3 regions of the Porphyromonas asaccharolytica DSM 20707 genome follow, and region 3 is predicted to be linked to each of the others. Evidence: riboswitches for the same ligand, from Rfam matches in the RefSeq annotation. Region 3 holds a riboswitch; each other region holds the start of a gene.

Region 1 (7,301 bases), 920 kb from region 3:
CTTTGCTGGCACAAAGGTACTACATTTATTTGACTTGGCAAAATCGTTCGACGCACCTTCGACGCCCCCTAGAATGGGACATACGATAAGACTTAGCCGAAGGCTTGCCCCCCTCGAAGTGAGTGGCATCTACATCGTGTCATATTCCCTTAAAAACAAGTACATTTGCGGTGAACATAAGAATGCGCATAGAGCTTGTCATACGCATTCTCTCCACATAATCTTCTTGCTATTTTACTCATGAAGAGACTGAAGTTTCAGTATCTATTCTGGTTGGTTGTTGTCTTCGTTCTCATCCTTTTAGGGTATGGGATCGTTCGTTATGCCCGACTTCTTGAGAACTCTTTTGAAGCAAGTATTTCCCCTTCAGATCCATACTATAAGCTGACGGATCATCCTGTTTGTTTGCCAGATAGCACGGTATCTGAAAGAGAAAGAGAGCTGTTTTATATAGCAAAGGCATATGGCTTAATTGAGTACAAATCAACATGCCACAAAGAGCAATATGCATGTGATCTGCTCTATCCCATATTGCAAGAGGTGGTTGAGGAGCATGTCTCTATCAAGAGTTTTAATGACAAGCTCCAGAAAGCATTACAGAGAGAACTAGCACGCATAGGAGCGGAGACGAAGAGAGACAGCCTTTTTACTATATGCGAAGAGGTGTGGGTACAAAAGTCTTCTGATCTGACTCAAGAAAGCAAGAAGCTCCTCGACCGGCTCGTTCATGCTTACACTCAGATAGATAAGACTCGTGCGAGCTTTGCCACTTACAACAAATGTAATGGTCCCATAAGGAGGAAAGACTCTTATCGAGATCTTGATTGGCGTAATCCTCTTAATCGTCTTATCGGGCTCTTTGACTTCTACTCTTTTGTCTATTATTTCTATCCAAACAGGCAGTTGTTAGAGCAACCTTGGGACTTGTCTTTGCAACAGGCTATCCCTATGTTTTTATATGCAGAGAGCACTGTTGATTACCACAAGGCAATCCGCTATATCACCGCAAGACTAAATGACTCTCATGCGTCTCACTCGACAGCCATGGATACGCTTCTATTTGGAGAGCGGAGGGCTGGGTTTAGGATGAGATCTCTATCGGGGAGATGGTTTGTGTATAGTAAGAGATCCGCTAACTATCCCACCAATGTAAAAGTGGGCGATGAAGTTCTTTCTGTAAACTCCATTCCTATAAAACAGCTCAGTGATAGTCTTGCTTTTTTTGTCTCTGCGAGCAACGCTTCAACTCGAGATAAATTCCTCAACAATGCAATTTTGTCGACTCCTAAAGAGAGCTTCGTCCTGAAGATCCGACGAAACAACGACACCTTGGAAGTTAAGGAGAGAAGCGAACATATGGATTACTTCAACTCTCTAAAGCTTGAGGAAGAGGGTAAAATGAAGCCTCAGTGGCTTAATGACTCCGTAGCTTAATGGCACTTAGCATCAGCAAGGCAAGACAATGTGAAGAGCTTCTATCGTCAAGTTTGCGACGCCCAATACATTATTCTCGACCTAAGATGCTATCCTTACCCATCATCCTTTTGGGAATTGTCTAAGTGCTTTATCCCCCGAATAAAAAACTTCTCGTACATAGTCTACCCTGACAGTCAGCGCCCAGGAGAGTTTAAGTATGTGGCCGGGCCTCAGCATCTAGGCAGTGAGCACTATTATAAGGGTAATGTTATTCTACTCGTAGATAATCAGACCGAGAGCTTCTCGGAGTATCTCTGCATGATGCTACAAAAGGCCCCCCAAGCCATCACCGTAGGGACTCCTTCATCAGGAGCAAATGGAAACGTACATCTATACGAATTCCCAGGAGGGGTCGCGACTTTCTTGACAGGCTTAGGGGTTTTGGACTCAAACTACTTCCCAATGAATGGGAGAGGTGTCAAGATCGACGTTCCAGTTCTTCTCGATGCAAATACTATTCCAGCCAATGTAGACCCATATCTATCAAAAGCTATTGAGCTGACCCTTTGTGCAGGGCTATGATGCGCTGATTAGAGCTACCTCTGAAGGGAAGCTGTGGGTCGTACAGGCTCTGCACGAAGCGTCCGTCGACTAGCACATCTATATAGTCTAGTAGTGGGGCGCGTGCGGGGTCTTGCTCTATCTGCTCGAGCGTGTAGCCTGTGTAGCACCAGATCTCTAACCCCGTGTCGCTCTTGAGACGCTTGAGGAGCGTGAGCAGCTCCTCAGGACTAAACATCGGATCCCCTCCACTCAGCGTGATGCCGTCGAGGAGGGGATTGTTGTTTATATCGTCAATGATCTGCTGCAGGTACGCCTCCGTCAGGGGCGTACCTACGAGCGGATTGTGACTCTCAGGGTTGTGACACCCTGGGCAGTGATGGGAGCAGCCCGCTAAGTAGATCGAGCAGCGTATCCCATCACCATCAAGGATGGTCTCGGGTATGACCTTGAGGACGTTCATTCGAGAGGATAGAGGCGAGAAGCGAGTGGCTAGTGATGCTTGACGCGATCAGCCTCCTCAGCACGCTTGGCAGAGTTCCACGAGGCGAGGTCGCCCGTCAGGTAGCCCGTGATGCGACGCATACGTAGTATGTCTTCGCCACCACATATCGGGCACTTAGCATAGATGACGCCCTTGTAGTGACACTCACGACAAGTATCTATCGGGTGATTGATCGAGCCGTAGCCAATGTGGTTGTCCTGCATCAGCTTGACGATCTTAGCAATCGCCTTGACATTCTTCTTAGCCTCGCCATCGAGCTCTATATAAGTGATATGCCCTCCTAGCGTGAGCGCATGGAAGGGAGCCTCTAGGCGTATCTTGTCCGCAATGCGGATCTCCTCCTTGACATCAATGTGGAAGGAGTTGACATAGTACGCTCTATCGTTGACCCCCTCGATGATACCGTAGCGCTTACGGTCGAGGCGTGTGAAGCGACCCGAGAGCCCCTCAGCTGGCGTGGCTAGTACCGAGTAGTTAAGGTGATAGCGCTCCTTAAACTCCTGTGCTACCTCACCCATGATCTCGATGCAGTGGTAGAGCGTATGCCAAGCATCCTCGTTGGTGCCGTGCCCCTCACCATAGATCGCACACATAGCGTTGTGCCCCCCGATGAAGCCGATGCCGAGCGTACCGCTGTCTATCACGTGACCGACGGGGTCGTTGGGACGCAAAGCTCCCCCACCCTTCCAGACATCATTGCCCATCATAAAGGGGAACTGACGTGCCAAGGCCGTCGCCTGAAATTCGTAGCGCGTGTGTAGCTGTTCGCCCACGAGGCGAGCCATCTCACGTATCGAGGTGTAGAGCTTATTGATCGCTATACTGCGCATCTTGCCTAGATCCTCCTTCGTACCCATCTGCTCCTTAGCATAGCGCATCGCCTCGATCGCTAGGCGAGGTAGGTTGATCGTTGTAAAGGATAGGTTGCCACGACCTATCGAGGTACGAGGACCATTGATATTCTCGAAGACACGCGTACGGCATCCCATCGTGGCTAGCTCATGACGGTAGCGCAGCGGATCCTCCGCATTCCACTCATCATTATGGTTGAAGGGGGTATCTAGGAAGACAAAGTTTGGGAAAAGTGCCTTCGCCGTCGTCTCGCAAGCTTTCAGGAAAAGGTCAAAGTTTGGCGTCTCAAACTCCATCTCCCCAGCCACGGCACGGTCGAAGTCCTTCATCGCACGATCGAAGTCCGCCTCGGAGTAGTTGACCCCCTCCTTGACCTTAAAGATCTGTATCGGGAAGACTGGTACCTCGCCACCTACGCCTAGCCCCTCGGTCGTTGCTTTCATCAGCTCCTCGATCACCATACGCCCCTCGGCCGAGGTATCGGTACCATAGTTGATCGAGCTAAAGACCACCTGATTACCTCCTCGTGAGTGCATCGTGTTGAGATTGTGTATGAAGCCCTCCATAGCTTGATGCGTGTCACGACGCGTACGCTCTATCGCTTGGTTAATTAGGTAGACCACCTCTTTACGAGGAATCTCCTTATCAACCCGCTGGGACAGAGCTTGGCACAAGTTCGTCACAGCCGTCGAAGTCGGGACGATGCAGTCTAGATGCTGCTTAGCTAGCTCTCGTACTTCCCGTGACGAGGGAATATCGGTAGCTCCTATGCAGTGGAGGAATAAGCAGATCGTGTCGGCTACATGCTTGAGAAAAGTCTTGTAAACGCCCGGTGCCATGAAGAAGTCAAAGGCTGGTATCGCCTGCCCGCCATGCTGCTCGTTTTGGTTTGTCTGGAAGACGATCGTCGCCAGCGTTGCATAGCTCTGTATGCTCTGAGGCGTGCGTATGCTACCATTTTTCGTATGAAAGCCTCGCTCGTAGAGATCCGCCAGGTCGTACTGGATACAAGTGGTCGTCTTCGTAGGGTAGTAATCGAGATCGTGGATATGTATATCCCCGCGACGATGCGCCTCAGCGTACTGCGTGGGGAGCAGGTAGCGGTAGGTGTAGTCCTTAGAGACCTCAGAGGCGAAGGTCATCATCTGCCCAGCGGGCGTGTGACTACTCATATTGGCGTTGCTCAGATTGACATCATTACTGTCGATGGTCACGATGCCATCGAGGTTGCGCTTGAGCTCGCTCTTCTTCTGGCGCTCCGTGTTGCGCCACTCGCGATAGAGTATGTAGCGCTTAGCCACCTCCGGCTGCACCTTCATGAGCTCGCTCTCGACGAGATCCTGTACCTCCTCGACAGAGATGACCTCCTGCTCGATGCGTGCTAGGACGCCCATGGTAACGATCTTCGCCTCTTGGAGACACTCAGTCTGACCTGTGGCAATGTAGGCTTTGAGAACGGCGTTCTCAATCTTCGACGGGGTAAATGGCTCTTGCAGCCCATCCCGCTTGATGATTTGTTTGATAGTTGTTGTCATACTTCAATTCCCGAAAGTAATGTTAAGACGCTCACGTTTCTTCCTTCTCTCGTGCGATCTCCGTCTACTAGGGTCGGTCTTCTGACTTATCTCGTCGGGACTATGCAGTGTGTGGCGTAGCCCTGCTTGGAGCGATCTCCTTCCCATCTTAGTTAAGACAGTGGATATGTGATCCTCCTCTATGGCGAGAATTACAGCAGCGGGTTCTGTACTGGACTTGCACCAGTTTCCCAGCGACTAGGCGATGTGCACTAGTCCACCCTTATAGTATTATGAGATCGCAAATGAACGAAAGGAAGACGACGTAAAGCACCCTCATTTGTTACAAGTGCAATATTACAGCTTTCCTACGAAATAGCCAAATAAAACAACTTCGAAATCGATAACTGTCGAAAAGTTATCCAAAACAAATACACAACACGCTAAGGTTTAGCCATTTGCATAAATAGTACCTCCGATAAGTTCTCCAATTAGATTTTTTAGATGCATTGTCTCGCACACCAAATTGTCAAATATCAAGACGCGTAGCGATGATACGTGCAGCGATTTGTAGGGGCGGACCTATGTGTCCGCCCGTCCTCGTCGGAGCGCTGTCTGCTCTATGGGCGGACACGCAGGTCCGCCCATACACAAACCACATCAACACGACAAATCCGGCCATCAGACGCTGTAACCCTTTGTGGGGACGGACAGACCGTACGTCCGTTGTGTCAAAGCGTTACAGCGTCAGGGTTTTAACGGGGACGGACGCACGAGCCGTGCGTCCCTACAGCGGGTTACACGGCTCGTGCGTCCCTACAAAATCGTTACTCGTCTCGCTTTGACTTTGGTTGCTCGGGATCACTATCTCGCCAAAAGTTTTGTAGTATCAAAAGTTTGTTGTACTTTTGCACCGTCAATGAGACGCCGAAATAGCTCAGTTGGTAGAGCAACTCATTCGTAATGAGTAGGTCGCCGGTTCGAGTCCGGCTTTCGGCTCTTATATCACTTCCTAAGGGTGTCGTCTATAGTGGTCTACCCGACCCTGTAGGGGGTGCCTTTTTTTCGTTATACACTAACATCGTACAGCAATGAAATCAGATATTCAGATAGCTCGTGAGTGCCAGCTCAAGCCCATTGAGGAGATCGCTCACCAGCTCAACATCACAGATCAAGAGCTAGAGCCTTACGGACACTACATCGGCAAGATATCACACGAGCGGATGGACCCAGACAAGATAGCCCAGAGCAACCTCATCCTCGTGACCGCTATCACCCCAACCAAGGCCGGTGTCGGTAAGACCACCGTCTCCATCGGTCTCGCACTCGGTCTCAACAAGATCGGCAAGAGTGCCGCCGTGGCTCTGCGTGAGCCTTCTCTCGGACCTTGCTTCGGTATGAAGGGTGGTGCCGCCGGTGGTGGCTACGCACAGGTACTCCCGATGGAGAGTATCAACCTCCACTTCACCGGCGACTTTCACGCTATCACCTCAGCGCACAATATGATCACCGCACTTCTAGACAACTATATCTATCAGAATAGAAATAGCTGCGAGGGCCTCTCCGAGGTGCTCTGGAAGCGTGTCCTAGACGTCAACGACCGCTCCCTGCGTAACTGCATCACCGGTCTAGGCGGCGTAGGCAATGGCATCCCCACGGAGACCGGGTTCGACATCACTCCCGCGAGTGAGATCATGGCGATCCTCTGCCTCGCATCAGACCTAGAGGATCTACGTCGTCGTATCGACAATATCCTCCTCGGCTATACTAAAACTAAGGAGCCATTTCATGTCAAGGATCTAGGCATCGGAGGTGCTATCACCATCCTCCTGAAGGATGCGATCAAGCCGAACCTCGTACAGACCACTGAGGGGACACCCGCCTTCATCCATGGCGGACCTTTCGCTAATATCGCTCACGGCTGTAACTCGATCATCGCTACGAAGATGGCTATGTCTTGCTGCGACTACACGATCACGGAGGCCGGCTTCGGTGCCGACCTCGGTGCGGAGAAGTTCCTCGACATCAAGTGCCGTGTAGCTGGTATCACGCCTAAGCTGACAGTCATCGTCGCTACCCTCGCAGGTCTCAAGATGCACGGCGATGTCCACGAGAAGCAGATCTACGAGAAGGACATAGAGGGCGTACGTAAGGGTCTTGCCAATCTCGATCGTCACGTGCATAACCTGCACAACTTCGGGCAGACGGTGGTCGTTGCCTTCAACCGCTACGCTACCGATACCGACGAGGAGATCGAGATCGTACGCAATCACTGCGAGCAGGTCCTAGGCTGCGGCTTTGCAATCAACAATGCTTACAGTGAGGGTGGCAAGGGCGCTACTGAGCTGGCTGAGCTTGTCGTCAAGACTATCGAGGAGCACCCCTCAGAGCCTATCGACCACGTTTACGAGCTCAGTGAGCCTGTCAAGACAAAGGTCGAGCATATCGCCAAG
Region 2 (7,301 bases), 520 kb from region 3:
TAATCACGTGCTACATATGGGTCCGCCGAGGGCACTTGCCAGTGACGGCACCTTGCCCAGCTACTTCGCAGCAAAGGGAATCGACTTCGACCCCGAGACACTTCACTTCTCTATTCACGCCTCAAAGGTATGATACTAATCATCGGAGGAACCACAGAGGGGCGCAAAGCGCTCGAAGTATGTGAGGAGGCGGGCAAGCCTTTTTACTACTCCACACGAGGAGCTTCGCAAGAGCTCTCGATGCACCACGGGATACGTCTAGAGGGAGGTATGAATGGTGAGGAGATGGCGCACTTCTGTACGGAGCGGGAGATCGCCCTCGTCGTAGATGCGGCGCACCCCTTCGCTATGGGCGTGCACCAGAGCGTGGCTGATTGCGTAGCTCGCCTGCAGCTCCCTGTGATCCGGTACGAGCGTACCTTCCCCGTCCTGCCCGCCTCGGTTGTAGTGCTAGACTCCTTTGACGCTGCGCTGACGTATCTCCTCAAGCACCAGCCCCAGCGACTACTAGCCCTGACAGGTGTTAACTCGATCGAGCGACTGAGAGCCTACTGGACCCAGCATGAGACCTATCTGCGGGTGATGCCGATCGCAGAGACCGAGGAGCGACTACGTCAGAGCGACTTCCCGCCAGAGCGGGTGGTCTACTATGATAAGGAGCAGTGTGATCGAGAAATCTTTGCCACACTCCAACCAGACATGATCCTGCTCAAGGAGAGTGGCGACACGAGTGGCTTCGCGGCAAAAGTGGAGGAAGCACTCGCACTCGGCATCACCGTGCTGGTCATCCGAAGACCACAGATCCCTTATCCTGCCACAGTTACCGTCGAGGGTCCCGTAGGACTTCGCCGCTCCATAGAGAGACTACTGGGGAGCGACTTCTTCCCTCAGCGCATCGGCTTAACGACTGGCACCACTGCCACGGCTGCTGCTACAGCTGCTCTGCTCACACTACTCAACGAGGAGTCTTACAGCGAGGTGACCGTGACCCTCCCTCAGGGCGAGCGAATCCCCTTTCCGATCCAGCAAACCGAGCTAACAGAGCAAGGTGCTCGGGCAGTCGCTATCAAGGATGCTGGCAGCGATCCCGACGTAACCGATGGCGCAGAGATCGTTGCTGACTTGTCACTTACGCAGGCACACAGCGGGGTTGCCTTCCTCCAAGGCGAAGGGGTAGGGCGCGTCACGCTCCCCGGCATCGGACTAGACATCGGAGAGCCTGCCGTCAACCCTGTACCGCGTCAGATGATGCGTCAAGCACTCGGCTCTTTGGTCGACCTATCCCAAGTAGGCATCGACCTAACCATCTCCGTCCCCAAGGGACGTAAGCTCGCTCAGAGCACCTTCAATCCACGGCTAGGCATCCTAGACGGCATCTCTATCCTCGGCACTACAGGGGTCGTGCGTCCCTATTCGAGCGAAGCCTTTGTTGAGTCGATACGTCGTGAGCTGGAGGTGAGCAAGTCGGTCTACGGCAAGCATCTCGTGCTCAACTCAGGCGGACGCAGCGAGCGGTACCTCAAGGGGCGCTTTCCCGACCTGCCCGCCAATGCTTTCGTTCAGTATGGCAACTTTATCGGGGAGACGCTCAGCCTCGCCAATGAACTGGGCTTCCCGCAGATCACCCTAGGCATCATGATCGGCAAGGCGGTCAAGCTGGCGGCTGGCGAACTAGACACACATAGCAAGAAGGTGGTGATGGACAAAGCCTTCATCACCGCCCTTGCCTCTGCTAGTGGTGCAACCGCTGAGCAAGAGCAGCAGATCAGCGAGATGACCCTAGCTCGCGAACTATGGCAGATCTTCCCCGATGGCACACATCCGCTCTACCAGAGCATTGTCGATCATTGCTATCAAGTCTGCAAACCCCTCGTTCCCTCAGCACAGCTCGAGGTACTTCTTATCCCTGACTCACAACTTTAGTCAATCACTTATGACATCTCTTCCCTCCCTCCTCATCGCAGCGCCCCTCTCTGAGAGTGGCAAAAGCACGCTCACCATGGGCCTTCTTCGTGCTTACACACGCCGTGGACTGGCCACTCAAGCCTTCAAGTGCGGCCCTGACTACGTAGATCCTAAGCTACACAGCGTGGCAACGGGTCGCCCGGCGGTCAATCTGGACCTCTTTATGTACGGAGCCGAGCGGGTGCAGGCACTCTACCACTACTATAGTCAGGATGCTCAGGCAGTCATCGTGGAGGGCGTGATGGGACTCTTTGATGGTTACGATCGGGACAAAGGTTCCGCGGCGGACATTGCTCGGCTCCTAGACCTACCGGTCGTGCTCGTCGTGACACCGCGCTCGATGGCTTACACGGTGGCTCCGCTACTCTACGGATTGCAGCACTTTGACCCAAGGGTTAAGATAGCGGGAGTCATCTTCAACAAAGTCTCCTCGGAGCGTCACTTGACCTATCTCACGCAGGCTGCCGCAGATGCGGGCGTGCCAGTGCTGGGGTCGCTGCCTCGTGTTGACGACATCGCCATCCCCAGTCGCTACTTAGGGCTGGACGTTGACGACTTGGCGCAGATAGATCGCTATGCCGATCAGGTGGCCGACCTCTTAGAGCAACATCTAGACATTGACCGACTCCTAGCCATCTCCTCAGAGCGAAAGGAGCAGTCTTACGAAGCACCCACTCTGCAAAAGCACTCTTCGTCAGCTCCTCGTCGCATAGCGGTGGCTCGTGACGACGCTTTCACCTTTCTCTATCAAGAGAATGTGCGCCAGCTAGAGCAGTGGGGCGAGATAACTTACTTCAGTCCACTCTCTGACAGAGCACTACTGCCGAGTGACTTTGTCTATCTGCCGGGTGGCTACCCCGAGCTACACTTGGAGCAATTATCAGCCAATAAGTCGATGCTGGACAGTCTCCGTGACTACATCCGTGAGGGCGGTGCCATGCTTGCCGAGGGCGGAGGTATGCTCCTCCTCTGCGAAGCGATCATCGATGAGAAAGGCACCCCCTATCCGCTCGTGGGGGCGCTACAGCAGACCGCCACGATGCAGCAGCGCGGGCTAGCTCTTGGCTACCGACAGCTCGAGATAGCAGGCGTGGCGGTGCGTGGACACGAGTTTCATTACTCCCGCATCCTCGATCCGCTACCCTCGACAGCACAGCAATACAATGCGTGGGGCGACCCCGTGGCGACCGCACTGTGGCATACAGGTCGCTGCTATGCCACCTATACGCATCTAGCCCTTACCGAGGAGCTCTTAGCCCAACTGCTGTAGCTATTGGCCGTTAGCTAGAGGCCCTAGAGCCACTAGGACTACTAGTGCCTGGCTCTAACCTCTAACCTCTAATTTCTAACCTTTACCTCCTCTCTTCTTAACTTTTCGTATCTTTGCGGACAACATCCTTGAGTGGTGGTGCATCAGCTCGTCGGTAGAGCGATGCAAGAGGGAAGTCCAGTGAGAATCTGGTACAGTGCCCGCTACTGTGATCCCCCTATTTCACAGAGCCTAGCACAAGATGAATACAAGCCACTGTCTGACGGAGGTCAGGTGGGAAGGCGGTGTTAGGCTGGGGTAAGTCAGGAGACCTGCCACTACTCGTAACTTAGTATATAACTGTGTACGCTCGGTGGCAAGTGTACCTTAGTGCTATGTCAATCGATCAGATGCATATCTCTCAGGAGGCACTGCGCTTGTGGGCGTGGGGCTACGGCTGTACTATGCCTCAAGTTATGCTGATGGACTTCTAGATTGGATCTGACCTAGCGGATAAAAACAACAACCGTATGACGCAACGATACCTCCGTATACTCCTATTATATATGACTGCACTACTAGGCGGGCTGTCGCTACAAGCGGGCAATAAGATCTTTGAGACTGACTCGCTCTTTGCGGCTATGGGACCGAATGACAAAGGGGCTATCCTCGTAGTTCACTTTGGCACAACGCACGACGACACCCGTCGGGTGACCCTCGATGCGATCAATGAGCGCATAGCTGCCGCCCATCCTGATCTAGAGGTTCGTCAAGCCTATAGCTCTCGTATCGTGCGCAAGCGTCTAGCAGCGCGGGGTATAGAGATCCCCACGCCTGGCGAAGCACTTAAGGAGTTAGCGCAAGAGGGCTTTACTCATCTGCTGGTGGTCTCGACGACGATCGTCGATGGCGTAGAGATGGAGTCGCTCTCCTACGAGGTGGCTCACTTGCAGCAACTCTTTAAGAAGATCCGGCTGGTGACCCCTTTACTCTTCTACGAAAGCGACTACAAGGACTTGGTTTCTATCATGACGGCTCATCTGGATCCTGAGGTGGCTTACCTATGGGTAGGGCACGGCACCTACGATAGTGCTACAGCTCAGTACGCTATGCTGGATCACTACTTGCAAAATCACGGCTATGATCAGGTGATCGTGGGCTGTGTGGAGGGCTACCCTTACTACGAGGAGGCTCTAGAGCGTCTGCGTGCTACAGGCCTTAAGCGAGTCTCTCTACAGCCACTGATGATCGTGGCAGGTGAACATGCCAAGGAGGATATGCTCCAAGAGTGGCAACCCCGTCTAGAGGCTCTCGGCTATCAGGTCGAGAGCGTGGTGCGTGGTCTGGGCGAGCTCCCTGAGGTGCAGGAGATGATCGTGAAGAAGGTCGACTTCTTCATGACACATCATCGTCTCTCGATTATGGACAAGAAAGCGATCTATGAGGAGACGGGCGAAAAGTTACACCAGTCTGACTCCATAGCTCAGTAAGCCGATGAGACGTAGCTGCTTTTACCTATTCCTGCTACTAGCTAGCTGTGTGCTCCCGCTCACTGCGCAGCGGGATACGCTCAGTCACCGTCGTGACACGATAGACTACAAGAGCCTCGGCGAGGTGATTGTCGTGGCGCCTACGCATAGACGTATCATGCAGCAGCAGGCGCTCTCGGCTATCAGCCTAGATGTCAAGCCTCTGATCGCCTCGATGGGTAGTCTCAACGAGTTGGTCGCTCAGAGTTCGGGGGTACGGCTCAGAGAGTCTGGTGGGGTAGGCTCTAGCAATGAGCTTTCGATCAATGGTATGTCGGGGCATGCTGTCCGCTACTTTATCAATGGAGTGCCGCTCTCCTCGATGGGCGAGGGGGCTTCGCTCGCTACGCTGCCGGTGAACCTCATCGATCGTGTCGAAATCTACAAGGGGGTCGTGCCCCCTGAGCTGGGTATGGATGCCCTCGGTGGAGCGGTCAACATCGTGACTAACAGCCGCGGGGAGAGCTATCTGGACTGTTCGCTACGGGGAGGCTCCTTTCACACCTATGCCTTAGATCTGACGGGGCAGTATAGAGAGCAGCGGAGTGGCTTTACGGTACGTCCTACGCTACGCTACCAGTACTCCAAAAATGACTACATCATGCGTGGTGTGGAGGTGTGGAATGCTGAGACGCAAGAGTACGAGCGGCGAGACTTCCGACGCTTTCACGATGGCTACAAGTCGCTCTTGGGACGACTACAACTGGGCGTGACCAAAAAGCCTTGGGCAGACGCCGCCCTGCTTGGGGTGGGCTATACAAAGAGCGTGAGTGAGATACAGACCGGTTTTCGCCAGACGCTAGTCATCGGCGAGGCGATGCGTGATCGTGACGACTTGAGCTTTTCAGCGCATTATGCCAAGCGCAATCTCTTTACCCCTGGGCTATCCGCTACGATAGATGCTTCCTTCGCTCGTAACCATATCATAATCACAGATACCGCCTATCGCAAGTATAGCTGGGACGGTACCTTCGTAGAGACACACTACAGTGAGGTGATGCGCCGCACTCGTATGATTCGCCACACGGTGCGTCCTACCTGGACGGCACGGGCTAACCTCGCCTACACGCTCCCCAAGGGCGGGCATCTTAATTTCAACTATCAGATGACCGCCATAGCCAATGAGCGGTACGACACTTACGATCCTAATTTTGAGGCTTCGAGAGATCGTATGGGAAGGCACATTATGGGGCTTTCGTATGGCACGACGCTTCTCAATGGACGTCTGCGTGGAACGGTCTTTGTCAAGGACTACCTCTATCACGTTGCCATCGAGCAGGCTGATATGTACTGGCTGACAGGATCGGACAAGGTGCCTGCGCAGCAGACGAAAAACCAAATGGGCTATGGTCTAGGCTTACGCTACACCATCGCTAACGAGCTAGCGATCAAAGGTTCCTTCGAGCGTGCCACTCGTCTGCCGACAGCTCGCGAATTGATGGGTAATGGCGCCAACATCTACCCTAACTTCAAGCTCCACCCCGAGCAGGCTTACAACCTGAACTTAACGCTCTACGGTCAGGCGCAATGGGGCGACCTGCACTTTCTCAACTACGAGGCGACAGCCTTCTATCGTGACATCTCCAACTACATTCACCGTGTGGTCATGGGTGATGTCGAGAGTCAGTACGATAATGTCGGCTCGTCACTCGTCATCGGAGGCGAGATGGAGGTCAAGTACAACTACGCCAACCTCCTGGACCTCACGCTCAACGGCACTTACACCGATGAGCGTGACCGCACGCGCATCAACATCTACGGTAAGCCGAACCCGACCTACGGCTATCGGATACCCAACGACCCCTTCCTCTATGGCAATCTACTCCTAGGGGCTAACTGGCGCAAGCCGTTTGGCATTCAAGCAAGTGCCATACACTTCAACGCTGGACTGGGCTATATCCACTGGTTCTACCTCACGTGGGCAGCTTTCGGCCGCAAGAACACTAAAGCGATCATTCCGACTAGCTACGACCTCTCAGCAGGGGTCACCTGGAGCTTTGCTCACGATCGCTACTCCATATCACTGCAGAGCAGCAATTTGCTAGACCGTCCGCTCTATGACAACTACATGCTACAGAAGCCTGGACGCGCCTTCTACTGCAAGCTCCGCATATTCCTGAACTAGAAAACATACTCATACTAACAATCCAAACAAAGATTATTATGACAAAAGCTTATCGCTTAGTGGCGACTCTCGTGGCCACCCTCGTCACACTCTCGTTTACAGCGTGTGACTCAGATGCACCAAGCCCTCAGGAGGAGGTGACCGTAGGCTATGACCTATGGGTGCCTATAGATGGAGCCACAGGTCAGTCAACCGCTAACACTGATCCGCACATCATCGCACGTGTCGCTGACCTGACCAAGGGTGTTTTCAGCATCAAGGGCGAAGGGGCAGAAACCTCAGCGTCTCCTCTGACTCCCTATGTAGTGTATCACAAGGGCTACTACTACAGTGTCTCTCGCGAGGGACGCTTCGGCAAGTTCCGCGTCTCCAACACAGGCATTGAGACAATCAAGGAGTTCCCTATGCCACAGATCCTCGACCGTCGCTTCTC
Region 3 (7,301 bases):
GCGTTTTCGTAGCAGAAGAGACCCTCTAGATCGCCATATATCGTGATGGTGTTAGCCTCTACGGCATGCTTACCCTCGGGGAGGCCTCGCTCATTGTCTTGACAGATGCCATCGTTGTTCCAGTCGATCCACGCCTTGTCTTGTTGCGCCTCATCGGCTAGCTGTGCGGAGATCGTCCACTGAGATACACCACTCGTCGTCAGGGTCGCACGGGGCATAGGTACTGGTATCTCCTCATATCCCTTGTAGATGCGCCAGTTCTTGAGTTGAGCCTCTCGGAGGGCTTGTGCAGAAACTTGATTTCCTTCGGGGCTGTCACTGCTTGTTTTGACCGCCTTGAGGGTGCCAGACTCTTGTCCAGACAGATCAGGTAGGCTCTTGATAAAGCTGTTAAAAGCCTCCTCTGAGAGCTGGTTGTCATAGAGTTCGACCTTCTTAATAGGAGCCGATGGATTGACTAGGAGCTTGGTTAGGCTGTTTTCGCTACAGTCCAGAGCAGTGAGTGCAGCTGCTGAGGAGAGATCGAGCTCAGCTATTTGATTCTGCCAGCAAGAGACCTCCTCTAGCTTAGTCAGTCCAGATACGTTGAGTGTCGTGAGTTGGTTCTTGTGAGCAGACACCTTGACAAGATCTGGACAAGAGGTAAGATCCAGCTGTGATAGCTTATTCTTGTAGCACTCCAAGAGTCTGAGGTGCGTCATGTCGCTCAGATCTAGCTGTGTCAACTTATTGCCATCACATACGAGCGTATCGATGAGGGTCAGACCGCTCATCTGAAGGGTCGTCAACCCTGCCTCCGTAGCATCTAGTATGCGCAGCTTAGGGCTCCCTGTCAGGTCTAGAGAGGGTATGCTGTTTGTGTGACAGATGAGTATCTCTAGCTCTGGCGCGTGCAGCGTGAGAGACGTAAGCTTGTTCCAGAAGCATCGCAGAGTCGTCAGGTCACGACCGTATACTTTGACCGACTTGCCTTCGGTCGTGTAGCTGTTGATCTTCGTCGGCATGCTGGGGTCTGTAGAGACCTGTAGCTCAGTGGGTGAGCCACTGCCGTAGTCGACTCGTATAGAGCCAGAGCGAGATGATACCCATAGGTTAAACTCTGTCCCCGTCGCATAGGTACCATTCATCTCTGCGACAAGGTCTTCTTGAGCTGTCAGAAGCATGCTTTGCGATAGTGACAGGCAAATGATTAGGACGCATCCTAGTAGTGATCTAATCCTTTTCATGTTTGTTGGTATTATGGATTTATGTTTTCTCAAGGTGAGTCGTCGTACTAAGCCCGTAGCATCTACTGAGTTACGTCAGCTCAAGGCAAAGATATTAAAAAAGATATTAGAGGTTAGAGGTTAGAGATTAGAGAGGCTCTAGTGACTCTAGCCAACAGCTAATAGCCAGTGGTCGACCTTCGGTCGCTTTCCTCGGTAGGGATTTTCGATTTTCCAGGGGGCTATTTTTTATTTTCCACGTGGAGGCGAAACGATTCCTCCGAAGTTTCATTTGATTCCTCCGAAGTTTTATTTCGTCTCCACGTGGAGAATTTTTCTTTTCCACGTGGAGATTTGAAAATACCTACGTGGAGATTTGAAAATACCTACGTGGAGATTCATTTCTTCTGTGTCTGATCAGGTTCTTGTGGTTGGATTAGAATATATTATGTACCTTTGCGGTGCATAGGTGTACGAGGAACAACCAAATCTTGTCACCCCGTCTGAATAGGGAACTTGGTGCGAAGCCAAGACTGTACTCTCAGCTGTAACTCCTGAAGTGCGCCCCTGCATTAAGATGTCACTGTAGCACGACCCCTACAAGCCTTCGCGTGAAGGTGCTGTAGGTAGCTATGGGAAGACCCAGGGTATCGCCCGTTTTGTACGACTCGATGTGAGCTATACGAACTAGGGAGAAGTCAGAAGACCTGCCTGTGCCATAGGACTTTTGTTTTCAGAGCTAGGAAATAAAAAGAATGACAGCGGGACATAGATGGCTTAACATAGTGCGTATGATAGAGTCCATAGCAGCGAGACTGACTATGAGGCTCTCTCTCGTCGTGTCTACACTCATCACTCTCTCCCTACTGCCAGCTTGGAGGGCTTTACAGGCGCTGACCTGTAGGATAGGGCCATATCCCGTGACTTCTGCTCTGTATTTCGATCGTCCTACTCTGACGCACGAAGATTCTATTCACTTTATACAGAAAAGAAGTTATGAAAACACGCGAAGAGTACATCGAGAGCCTTAGAGCTCTCCACCTTAACGTCTACTTCATGGGCCAGAAGATCGACAACCCCGTCGACCACCCCATGATCCGTCCATCGCTCAATTCGCTAGCGATGACCTATGAGCTGGCACAGCAGGAGGAGTACAAGGATCTGATGACCGCTACCTCCAACATTACGGGCAAGACGATCAATCGCTTCTGCCACATTCACCAGAGCGCTGAGGACCTCGTCAAGAAGGTCAAGATGCAGCGTCTCCTCGGTCAGAAGACCGCTAGCTGCTTCCAGCGCTGTGTCGGTATGGATGCCTTCAATGCTATCTGGTCTACCACCTATGAGATGGACGAGGCGTGCGGTACCAACTACCACCAGCGCTTCAGAGACTATGTACAGTACTGCCAGGACAACGACCTCGTCGTAGACGGTGCTATGACCGATCCTAAGGGCGACCGTAGCCTCTCACCCTCACAGCAGGAGGATCCAGATCTCTACGTACACATCAACGAGATACGTCCTGATGGTATCGTCGTCACGGGTGCCAAGGCTCACCAGACTGGCTCGGTCAATTCGCATGAGCACCTGATCATGCCTACCTGCTCGATGCGTGAGGAGGATGCTGACTACGCTGTCTCTTTTGCCATCCCCAGTGATGCCGAGGGCGTTACGATCATCTACGGCCGTCAGTCTTGCGACACACGCAAGATGGAGAAGGGCGCAGACATTGACCTGGGTAACTCAACCTTCGGAGGTCATGAGACGCTCTTCATCATGGATCACGTCTTCGTACCTATGGAGCGTGTCTTCATGTGCCGTGAGTACCAGTTCTCCAACATGCTTGTCGAGCGCTTCGCTGGCTATCACCGTCAGTCTTATGGTGGCTGTAAGGTAGGTGTGGGCGACGTACTCATCGGTGCTGCTGCTCTGGCTGCTGACTACAACGGTGTGCCTCGGGCTTCGCACATCAAGGACAAGCTGATCGAGATGGTTCACCTCAATGAGACGCTCTACGCTTGCGGTATCGCTTGCTCGGCTGAGGGCAAGAAGACGAAGTCGGGCAACTACCTGATCGATATGCTCCTGGCCAACGTATGTAAGCAGAATGTAACCCGCTATCCCTACGAGATCACACGTCTCGCTGAGGACATAGCTGGCGGTCTGATGGTTACGATGCCTAGCCAAGCTGACCTGCAGCACGAGGAGGTCGGGCCACTCGTACGTAAGTACCTCGCTGGTGCTAAGGGCACGGACACGGTAAATCGTATGCGCATCTTGCGTCTGATCGAGAATCTCACGCTCGGTACCGCAGCCGTAGGCTACCGCACGGAGAGCCTGCACGGTGCTGGCTCGCCACAGGCTCAGCGCATCATGATCTCGCGTCAGTGTAATATGGAGGCAAAGAAGGAGCTGGCTCGTAAGATAGCTCATCTCGACACCTCTCTAGATAAGCCTCAGGGCAAGTAGTCCCTATCTCTTATGACAGATCTATCCTCTAGGGTAGACGAGATCACGACCATCATCAGTAGCTATGTACGTCCTCAGCTCCAAGCACACGGGGGCGACATAGCGCTGCTGAGGGTCGCTGGCGAACAAGTTTTCGTCAAGGTCTCGGGGAGTTGTCAAGCATGCCCCTCGCTGAGTAGCACGATCCGGGAGGTGGTGCAGGAGACGCTACGAGGCGAGCTGGGCCTCCCCACCCTAATGGTAACCGTAGACGACAGCGTCAGCGACGAACTCATCGCCGAGGCGCTCCGTATCATACGAAAGTAACTTTTGCTGGCTCTTAGCTAAAGTCACTAGTACCACTAGCATCACTAGTACCACTAGTCCTCCTAGCATCACTAGAGCCACTCTAATCTCTAACCTCTATCTTCTAATCTCTAACCTCTCCATATGTCTATCCCATTTAGCAGTATCTCTCCCGACGAAGCGGTCTCCCACATACAGGACGGTGACTTCGTCGTACTATCTCATGCAGCCGCTGTACCGCAAGCGTGCGTCGCTGCCTTGGCGCGAAACTATGAGCGCTTCCACGATGTCCGCATCTTCCACATGGTCACCCTGGGCGAGAGCCCCTACACAGCACCCGAGATGGAGGGACACTTCAGACTCGTGACCAACTTCGTCGGTGCCAACACGCGTCCTGCCGTCGATGAGCAGCGCGCGGACTTCGTCCCCTCCTACTTCTACGAGGTGCCCTCGATGATGCAGCCAGGGGGAGTCTTTCACCCCGATGTAGCTATCGTGCAGCTCTCCTATCCCAACGAGGAGGGCTACTGCAGCTTCGGCACCTCCTGTGACTATAGCAAGCCAGCTGCTGAGCAGGCTCGAGTCGTCATCGGAGAGCTCAATAAGCAGATGCCATTCGTTGGCGGAGACAACCTCATACATATCTCTCAGCTCACACATATCGTAGAGGCCGACTACCCACTCTACGCACTTGACCTGCCACGCATCGGAGAGGTTGAGGAGGCTATCGGACGCAACTGCGCAGAGCTCATACAGGATGGAGACACGCTCCAGCTCGGCATCGGAGCAATCCCCGATGCTGTCTTGCTCTTTCTCAAGGATAAGAAGGATCTCGGTATCCACTCCGAGATGGTCTCTGACGGCGTGGTCAAGCTCATCAAGGCTCATACCATCACGGGTCGGTGCAAGACGCTCCTCCCCAACAAGGTGGTCGCTACATTCCTCATGGGTACGCAAGAACTCTACGACTTTGCGCACAACAACCCAGCCATCGAGATGCGTCCCGTCAACTATGTCAACGACCCGCGCATCATCGCCCAAAACGACCACCTCGTGAGCATCAATAGCTGTATCGAGGTAGACCTTATGGGGCAGGTGGTCTCTGAGGCGATGGGCTTGCGACAGTTCAGCGGTCCAGGCGGACAGGTTGACTTCGTGCGTGGTGCCGCTTGGTCTAAGGGCGGACGCAGCATCATCGCTATCCCCTCCACGGCACGCCGAGGCACCGCCTCCCGCATCGTACCGCTACTCACAGAGGGTGCCGCCATCACCACCTCTCGCAACGACGTAGACTACATCGTCACCGAGTATGGCGTAGCGCACCTCAAGGGCAAGTCGCTCCGTGAGCGAGCCTTAGCACTGACAGCTATCGCTCATCCCAATTTCCGCCCCGAGCTAGAGGCGGAGTGCAAGAGAAGATTCAAACTATAACAATACATTCTTACTATGCAACTATTCAAGCTCAAGACGGTCATCGACCAGTTCGAGACCTTTGCAGACTTTGCCAAAGCCTTTGCACTTGGGGAGCGTGACCTAGTCATCACCAATGACTTCCTCTACGAGCCCTTTATGAAAGCCTCCCAGCTACCCTGCCACTTCGTCATGCAGGAGCACTACGGCACAGGTGAGCCCTCGGAGGAGATGATGAATCAGATCCTCCACGACCTCCAGGGCACGGACTACGATCGTGTCATAGCCGTAGGCGGTGGCACGGTCATCGACATCTCCAAGCTCTTTGTGCTGCGTGGCTTGACAGACGTGATGGACGCTTTTGACAAGAAGATCCCTCTCGTCAAGGAGAAGCAGCTCATCATCATCCCCACGACCTGTGGTACGGGTAGCGAGGTGACCAATATCTCTATCGCTGAGATCAAGAGCCGCCAGACGAAGATGGGACTCGCTGACGATGCTATCGTAGCTGACAATGCGGTCATCATCCCTGAGCTGCTGAGGGGGCTGCCCTTCAAGTTTTACGCTTGCAGCGCCATCGATGCGCTGATACATGCTGTGGAGTCCTTCCTCTCGCCCAAGTGCAATCCCTACACCGCAATCTTTAGCGAAGCCGCTTGGCAGATCATCATCCCGGTCTTCCAGAAGATACGAGACAAGGGTCCCGACTACCGCTTCGACTGTATGGGCGAGATGATTATGGCGAGCAACTTCGCGGGCATCGCCTTTGGCAATGCAGGTGTTGGCGCCGTCCATGCGCTCTCTTATCCGCTCGGTGGCTCCTATCACGTACCGCACGGAGAGGCAAACTATCAGTTCTTCACCGAGGTCTTTAAGGCTTACGAGCGCAAGGCTCCAGCGGGTCAGATGCAGCTCCTCAAGGAGAAGCTCGCCAAGCTGATGGGTTGTACGCCCGCCACGCTCTTTGACGAAATCGACGCACTGCTCTCAGCTTTGATCGCCAAGAATTCGCTTCGCACATACGGTATGAAGGAGGCTGAGATCGAAGGCTTTGCCGATGCGGTCATCGCTACGCAGCAGCGCCTCCTTGCGAACAACTATACCCCCCTCACACGGGACGAGATCAGAGACATCTACAAGGCTCTCTACTAATAAAGCTATCATACATTCAATCTATAAACAACCATATCATGGATATCAAAGAAATGGTCTCTCTAGCACGAGAGGCACAGAAGGATTACCAAGCACGCTTCGATCAGGACGCTGTAGACCAGGTGGTCAAGGCTCTCTGTCGTGTCGTCTATGACAATGCTGAGATGCTCGCTCGTGAAGCTGTCGACGAGACCGAGATGGGCGTCTATGAGGACAAAGTAGCTAAGTGCCGCAACAAGTCAAAAGGCGTATGGAGCAACCTCCAGGGCAAGAAGAGTATGGGCGTACTGGACATCGACGAGAAGACCGGCCTCATCAAGATCGCTAAGCCCGTAGGTGTCGTCGCTGCGATCACTCCGACGACTAATCCGATCGTCACTCCGATGGCAAACATCGCCTTCGCTCTCAAGACACGCAACGCGATCATCGTCTCGCCACACCCACGCTCTAAGAACTGCTCCGCACATACCATCCAGCTCATACTGGAGCGTCTTAAGGAGTTCAACGTACCTGAGCACCTCATTCAGTGCGTCACCGAGCCCTCTATCCAAGCCACGCAAGACCTTATGGCGGCTGTCGACGTCGTAGTTGCTACGGGTGGTATGGGCATGGTACACTCTGCTTACTCTTCGGGCAAGCCCTCCTTTGGCGTAGGCGCTGGCAACGTGCAGGTCATCCTCGATGAGCATATCGACTACAAAGAAGCTGCCGAGACCATCATCCGTGGACGTATCTTTGACAACGGCATCATCTGCTCTGGCGAGCAGTGCTTCATCTACC

What was found. Region 3 has a riboswitch for cobalamin ahead of PORAS_RS02190 (4-hydroxyphenylacetate 3-hydroxylase family protein). Riboswitches for the same ligand answer to the same signal wherever they lie in the genome.
Region 1: another riboswitch for cobalamin. It lies ahead of PORAS_RS06985 (anaerobic ribonucleoside triphosphate reductase); the one in region 3 lies ahead of PORAS_RS02190 (4-hydroxyphenylacetate 3-hydroxylase family protein).
Region 2: another riboswitch for cobalamin. It lies ahead of PORAS_RS00080 (sirohydrochlorin cobaltochelatase); the one in region 3 lies ahead of PORAS_RS02190 (4-hydroxyphenylacetate 3-hydroxylase family protein).

What each region holds. Positions count from the first base shown of each region.
Region 1 is NC_015501.1:1,801,188-1,808,488, forward strand. Features, by position in the region: gene PORAS_RS06970 (hypothetical protein) at 241-1,434, shown strand; gene PORAS_RS09150 (S41 family peptidase) at 1,465-1,998, shown strand; gene nrdG (anaerobic ribonucleoside-triphosphate reductase activating protein) at 1,967-2,440, opposite strand; gene PORAS_RS06985 (anaerobic ribonucleoside triphosphate reductase) at 2,470-4,869, opposite strand; cobalamin riboswitch at 4,924-5,148, opposite strand; tRNA gene PORAS_RS06990 (tRNA-Thr) at 5,775-5,847, shown strand; gene PORAS_RS06995 (formate--tetrahydrofolate ligase) at 5,940-7,301, shown strand, end outside.
Region 2 is NC_015501.1:20,692-27,992, reverse strand. Features, by position in the region: gene PORAS_RS00095 (ABC transporter ATP-binding protein) at 1-133, shown strand, start outside; gene cbiD (cobalt-precorrin-5B (C(1))-methyltransferase CbiD) at 130-1,923, shown strand; gene PORAS_RS00085 (cobyrinic acid a,c-diamide synthase CobB) at 1,934-3,235, shown strand; cobalamin riboswitch at 3,355-3,568, shown strand; gene PORAS_RS00080 (sirohydrochlorin cobaltochelatase) at 3,781-4,704, shown strand; gene PORAS_RS00075 (TonB-dependent receptor plug domain-containing protein) at 4,709-6,868, shown strand; gene PORAS_RS00070 (hypothetical protein) at 6,907-7,301, shown strand, end outside.
Region 3 is NC_015501.1:537,814-545,114, reverse strand. Features, by position in the region: gene PORAS_RS02195 (leucine-rich repeat domain-containing protein) at 1-1,163, opposite strand, end outside; cobalamin riboswitch at 1,656-1,934, shown strand; gene PORAS_RS02190 (4-hydroxyphenylacetate 3-hydroxylase family protein) at 2,202-3,674, shown strand; gene PORAS_RS02185 (NifU family protein) at 3,687-3,980, shown strand; gene PORAS_RS02180 (acetyl-CoA hydrolase/transferase family protein) at 4,104-5,390, shown strand; gene PORAS_RS02175 (4-hydroxybutyrate dehydrogenase) at 5,406-6,521, shown strand; gene PORAS_RS02170 (aldehyde dehydrogenase family protein) at 6,560-7,301, shown strand, end outside.